DNA from 2 places in the Paenibacillus sp. O199 genome. Region 2 is predicted to be linked to the other one. Evidence: riboswitches for the same ligand, from Rfam matches in the RefSeq annotation. Region 2 holds a riboswitch; the other holds the start of a gene.
What was found. A riboswitch is a leader RNA that binds a small molecule or an ion and turns the genes downstream of it on or off. The one in region 2 is predicted to bind glycine.

Region 1 (3,402 bases), on a different contig from region 2:
ATGACACAGTCTCCAGCGGCAGTCGCAGGGTTGTGGATTATCTCGCCGATTGCTTCGGTGTGCACTAAGTTTTGGTCAGGCAGCCTGATTGATCGTTATGATCAGCGACAGCTGATGATTGGTGCTGATATGCTACGGGCATTGTTGGTGGCGGCGCTCCCACTGATGTCCAGCCTATGGATGATGTACGCAGTGATGTTTCTGATCAGCATGTCTTCATCTATATTTGTCCCTTCCTCTCAGGTATACATTACCCGATTGGTACCTGCTGAACGGCGTAAGCGCTTCAATTCCCTACAAGCCCTGATCAGCTCAGGGGCATTCATTACCGGCCCAGCAGTTGCAGGAGTGATGCTAATTTATTTATCTCCGGCGGCAGCCATTTATGCCAATGCGGTTTCCTTTGCTGCTTCTGCGTTGATTCTAATGTTTCTTCCCAAACTGGGCATTGGAGAACAGAATATAGGGACGGGAAGCAGACTGACACCTCGGATGATTGCCCAGGATTGGAGAGCTGTACTGAGCTTCAGCCGAAAGTCGGGCTACGTGGTCGGTATATATGCCCTGTTCCAGATTATTCTGGTGGTCGGCATGTCGCTGGATGCCCAGGAAGTGGTATTTATCCGTCAGGTGATGAACCTGCCTGAATCACAGTACGGAGCATTAATGAGTATCACCGGAATCGGTTATTTGGCAGGTTCCATGCTGGTTTGGATGTTCGCCAAACATTTGCCGATCCGTCACATGATGGGTGGCGGTGTACTTCTGGTCGCGCTGGGTTATTTTCTGTTCTCCCGTTCATTCTCGTTTGAGCTGGCGGCGGTTGCCTTTATTCTGCTCGGTCTGTGCTCCGCACTGGCGAATACGGGCCTGGTTACCTTTTATCAAAATAATATCCCTATCGATCTGATGGGGCGAATGAGCAGTGTACTTGGACTAGTGTTAAGTATGTTACAGGTGGCTTCCATTTTGATTGCAGGCGTAGTGGCCGAGCAGTTGTCACTTCGTATGGTATATACAGTTGTATCCGGGGTTATGCTGCTGGCTGCGTTGGGATTGTGGGTGACGAGTATGCTTCCTTCCCGAAGCAGGTATTACGATGAACCATCGAAGCCCAAGGCGATGGTGGGGTGACAGGCAGAAATACGGCAATTCTAGTACAGAATAAAGGTTGCCTGAATACCCGAACCGTTCTGTGGAACATAACATAAATAGTATTAAACACTGATAGTCACTAATAGAAAATAAAAAAAATGTATACGCTTTCGAGATGAAACGCATTAACACATTCATGTGATGAAAGTTTACAGTTTATTCGGTTATCTTGTGTATAAAATGGTAAAAAGCAAATATTCGCAAAGAAATCGTTAAGTTTGTTGACACTGATCTTCCGGTCGATTAATCTTAATGAGAAAGTATTAAAAACTTCAATTATCGTTCTGGTACAAGATCAGAATGGTTCCATACAGCGAATGATAGCGAGCGGGAGAGACCTGGGCATGTCGAGTAAAATGGCAGCTGTCGGGCACCGAAGGAGCAAGCTGCTACGCACCCGGCGCAGCGGTTAATCTCTCAGGTAAATGTACCATCGTTGGACGCAACTCTGGAGAGTGCGCGATATGCGCCACCCAAGGGGTATATGGTCAAGCAGCACGGTGTGCAGGGTGACATCACCTGTGAATACAGGAATGCATCGATCCGCCGCGCTGCTTATCATGAAACTCTCAGGTATCGAGGACAGAGAGAGGGCCTAGGGCCTTCTTCTGTCCTTTTCTCATGTCATCATTCAGTAATAAAGGAACATTATGGGTGTGTGTCTGGATGAAAATGACGATTATAAATGGAGGGTTTGCGATGCGTTTTAAAGACGTTTTTTCAATTATTGGTCCGTCCATGACAGGTCCATCAAGTTCACATACGGCTGGAGCGGCAAGATTGGGGCGAATTGCCCGTCAGTGGCTGGGATGCACGCCTGAACGTGCTCGATTAACACTGTATGGCTCGTTCGCCGATACGTATCAGGGGCATGGTACAGATCTTGCGTTGATCGGTGGCCTGCTTGATTATGTGACTGATGATCCACGTATACCGGATGCAGAACAATATGCAGAGGAAGCGGGTATGGAGGTAGAGTTTTTCACAAGCGGCCTGCCTGCTCCTCACCCGAATACGGTCAAAATTGAACTGTGGCATGGAGCCCGCCAATGCTCACTAATCGGTGCTTCCATCGGCGGTGGTAGTGTATCAGTGCATGCATTGAATGATTTTCGTGTACAGATCAGCGGAGAGTTCCCCACACTTGTACTGCGCCATTCGGACAAAGCAGGGGTGCTCGCTTCCGTAACCTCGACCATCAGTTCGTCCGGGGTGAACATCGGGTACATGCAAGTGGATCGGAAAGCCCGGGATGGTGAAGCATTAACAGCGATGGAGATGGATGGTGTGCCGAATCCTGAGATGCTGAACCGTCTGCGGTCACTGGATCATATGCTGGACATTCGCGTGATTGATTTAAAGAGAGGGGTCGAGCCTGATGCGGTTTAAACATCTACATGAACTGAATACCATCTGTACAGCAGAATCCAAAACCATTGCCGAGCTGATGATCGAAGAGCAGGTTCAGGAGACGAATATCCCGGAAGCGGATGTTGTACAGCAGATGTCGGATTACTATCAGGTGATGAAGGAAGCTGTACACAAAGGGCTGACAGAAGATACGACATCACGCAGCGGTTTGACTGGCGGAGACGGCAAAAAAATGGCTGAGTACATTCGTAAAGGTGAGACTTGTTCTGGAGATGCTTCTGCACTGGCCATGGCGTATGCCCTTTGTGTATCGGAAGTGAATGCCTCCATGGGCCGGATCGTAGCGACACCGACAGCCGGTTCTTGCGGCATCATTCCGGGTGTGTTTATCAGCTCCCAAGAGCGTTTTGGCTGGAGTGACGAGCATCTGGTGAACGGTCTGTTCTGTGCGGGAGCGATTGGTTATGTGATTGCCAACAATTCATTTATCTCCGGTGCCGAGGGTGGCTGTCAGGCTGAAGTGGGTTCTGCAATCGGTATGGCCGCTGGAGCCATGGTGGAGCTGCGTGGAGGGACGCCTGAGCAAGTGGTTCATGCGGTTGGCCTCGCGTTAAAAAATACACTAGGCCTTATCTGCGATCCCGTCGCAGGCCTCGTGGAAATTCCGTGCATTGTGCGTAACGGACTGGGTGCCGTAACTGCGTTGGCTGCGGCCGACATGGCGCTGGCCGGGGTACGAAGTGCCATCCCGTCTGACGAAGTCATTGATGTCATGCTGGAAGTGGGCAGTGCGATGCCGAGCAGGCACCGTGAAACGGCCCAAGGTGGGCTTGCCCAAACACCGACAGGACGGAAAATGATGGAGAAGCTTGCTAA
Region 2 (3,402 bases):
TTTGCGGCGGGTTGCCGCTGCGGCCAGATTGCCTGCTTCCGCAAATGCAGTTGCACCATCGTACATGCTGGCATTGGCTACAGCCATGCCTGTCAACTCACAGATGTAGGATTGAAACTCGAAAATCGCCTGCAATTCTCCTTGGCTGATCTCGGGTTGATAAGGTGTATAGGCTGTATAGAACTCGGAACGGGAGATGACATGATTAATGACGGAGGGAACGTGGTGATCATAAATGCCTGCACCCAGGAAACTGGCGTGTGTCTCGAAGTTGGCATTCGCTGCCGCTTGCTTCGACATATGACGTGTCAGTGCGTATTCATCCAGTTTGGAGGAAACAGGCAGTTCGCCCTGATAGCGAATCTCCTGTGGAATGTCATGGAACAGATCCTCAATCGTTTCCACGCCGATGGTTGCCAACATGGCACTCTGATCCTGCTCGGTCATGGGGATGTAGCGATGCTTGCTCATGCTTGATCAGCTCCTTGAGTAGGTGTCTTTGGCGCACGTATCCGTTTATGAAAAGGGGTCTTCACGACCTCGGCTTTCAGTTTCTTGCCACGAATCTCAATCTCCAGCGGGGTACCCAGTGCAGCATATTTGCTGTCAATCAAGGCCAGCCCCAGATTACGTTTTAACGTAGGCGACTGGGTGCCTGTGGTTACTTCACCAATCTGTACGCCTTCGGCGTAAATGGGATAATGAGGACGAGGGATGCCGCGCTCCAGCACTTCGATGCCGACCAGCTTGCGGGCAGGCCCATCATTTTTTTGCTGCAACAAGGCTTCATGTCCGATAAACGGTCCTGCATTTAGCTTCACAAACATACTTACGCCAGCCTCCAGCGGTGAGATGGTTGCGGACAATTCCTGTCCATACAGGGGCAGCTTGGCTTCAAAGCGCAGCGTATCCCTGGCACCCAGTCCTGTCGGAACGAGTCCGTGACCTTCTCCCGCTTGCATCAATCCGTTCCAGACCTCAGCAGCTTGTTCCGCGGGAACGTAGAGCTCAAAGCCATCTTCACCCGTATATCCGGTGCGGGATAACAGCAATGAAACGCCACATACCTTCGCATTTTCCACAAAGCGGAAAGGCTCAATCGAAGACACATCGGTGTCTGTCACCGCTCTGAGAATATCCACTGCCAGCGGACCTTGCAGAGCAAGCAGCGCCGTTTGATCCGAATCATTGGTCATCGTTACGCCTGGCGTCATGTGCTGTTGCAGCCATGCCCAGTCCTTGTCGATGTTGGAGGCGTTAACCACCAGCATATAATGCTGGTCTTTCAGTTTATAGATCAGCAGATCATCGACCACGCCGCCATCCGGATAACACATTAACGTGTATTGGGCCTGACCGGGAACGAGTGTTGTTACATCATTAGTGGTCATGTGCTGTAAAAAAGCTTCTGCGTGTTCACCTTGTACGGTGAATTCACCCATGTGAGATACATCAAATAATCCGGCACGTTCTCGCACCGCTTCATGCTCTTTCTGAATTCCACTGAATTGTACCGGGAGCTCCCAGCCACCAAAATCAATGCATCGTACGCCTTCATATTGCTGATAGAGTGGAAAGAGTGGGGTTCTAAGCAAATCGGACATCCAATCACCTCGTCATGGGCCGTCAACCGGCCGAGTGTATAACCGTGGATCAATGAATCTGGCATCATATTTTATTATAAAAGTAAGGTAAGGACGCTATAGGCAGCGCCGCTCTATAACCTGTTTTCGTTTTTTTGGGAAAAAGGAAAAGGACAGGCCAAAGAATCGGCATGCCAGAAGCACGCTGTATTCTTAGGCTCTGTCCTTGGTACCTGAGAGTTACCCCGCCGCATGATGCAGCAGGTTTCCCCTTGGGTGATCATAACGCCCATACAGGGCGATTAGATGCTCTCCAGAGTTGCGTCCCGTAAAAGTCCTTTTGCCTGAGAGATTCACCTCCGCTTGTCGGTGGCTTACTCCTTCGGCGTTACCGCATGTACACCCTGATTCGGGTGTCAAGGGTAATCTCTCCCTTTACATTCATCCGCGGGTATTGCATAGACCAATTAAACACATTTACTACTCTCATTAAAGCCTGAATCGTCTATTGATGTCAAGAACGATATCATAGATATGAACAAAAAATCCGAATGAAATTTTTAATTAACATTATAATGTACGTCTATTTATAAAGAGTGCGCTTACTTTTCTAATATTCACCATTATATGTAGGAAGGGTCCATTTGAGTTACAGGCATATATAGAAGAAAATCAAATAAATTGTAAGGTATCTTGACATTTGAATCGAAAATATCATACGCTATGTTCTGGGAAAAAGGTTAAGGTCAAAGAAACGCATGCACTCATTAATGAAAAGCGAGGCGGATATCGATGAGCGAATTGAAAAGTGATTTCCTGTACAGTGAAGAGCACGAATGGGTGCAGACCGTAGGGGAGGATACCGTACGTATTGGCATTACCGAGTTCGCGCAGCATCAGCTGGGTGACATTGTGTTTGTGGAATTGCCTGACCTTGAATCGGATGTAAAAGCGGAAGACGGCATTGGAACGATTGAATCCGTCAAAACCGTCTCGGATTTGTTTTCTCCTGTCAGTGGAACGATTATTGCTGTGAATGATGCATTGCAGGATTCCCCGGAGCTGGTTAACAACTCCCCATATGAGGAAGGCTGGATGATCGAGATTCGTGTTGAGGGCGACCTCACAGCAGCACTTTCCACATTGATGAACGCGGATGCGTATCGTAAACATACGGAATAATATTAAGGTACAAATTTCCGCTAGATACGGAGTTTCAGCTTGATGGAAAAGTCCTTTAACGTAATAAAATGAATCGATTAATTAAAGATCCGGATGGTGATACAGCTCATTCGGAGAATACTTAGGCGCAATTGCCTCACCTGGGACAGGGTGAGGTAATTGCGCTTTTTTCGTTGTTAACAGACGAATGGGATGGAATGAATATCAATTAACGTGTTTCATCATTATTTCTAATTGAGATAGAAACAGCTCGTTCAAATAGAATAAATTTACAATTTCATATGTCATTAAAATGGGGCATTTCGTGGGTATGATACATGAAAGGGAATAACAGGTTCCATTCCATATACAAGGTTCAAACATGGGACAATCCTTTAAATTTAAATCTTGTCATCAACGTTCATGACGGAAGTAGGTTTTCATTTCGTTGTAGAAGATACCGTTTTCATTTACGATATGGTTGTAAATTAAGATTTATTGAAGATTTGTACCTTTGTTCGTCTGGATCATCGTTGTCAAAATTCAGTGGAATTAAGGTTTAATATGTTGAGGAGGTTTTCAATATGAGTTCAGTGGACGCAAAGTCCGAAAAAAGCGGAGGAATACGGGTCGGCGTTCAGAAGTTTGGACGTTTCCT

Region 1: another riboswitch for glycine. It lies ahead of sdaAB (L-serine ammonia-lyase, iron-sulfur-dependent subunit beta); the one in region 2 lies ahead of gcvT (glycine cleavage system aminomethyltransferase GcvT).

What each region holds. Positions count from the first base shown of each region.
Region 1 covers NZ_LGRP01000013.1:36,291-39,692, reverse strand. The annotation lists gene A6049_RS19215 (MFS transporter) at 1-1,134, shown strand, start outside; glycine riboswitch at 1,474-1,597, shown strand; glycine riboswitch at 1,602-1,743, shown strand; gene sdaAB (L-serine ammonia-lyase, iron-sulfur-dependent subunit beta) at 1,855-2,544, shown strand; gene sdaAA (L-serine ammonia-lyase, iron-sulfur-dependent, subunit alpha) at 2,534-3,402, shown strand, end outside.
Region 2 covers NZ_LGRP01000019.1:66,444-69,845, forward strand. The annotation lists gene gcvPA (aminomethyl-transferring glycine dehydrogenase subunit GcvPA) at 1-471, opposite strand, end outside; gene gcvT (glycine cleavage system aminomethyltransferase GcvT) at 468-1,604, opposite strand; glycine riboswitch at 1,802-1,902, opposite strand; glycine riboswitch at 1,906-2,028, opposite strand; gene gcvH (glycine cleavage system protein GcvH) at 2,376-2,765, shown strand; gene A6049_RS23005 (PTS mannitol transporter subunit IIBC) at 3,329-3,402, shown strand, end outside.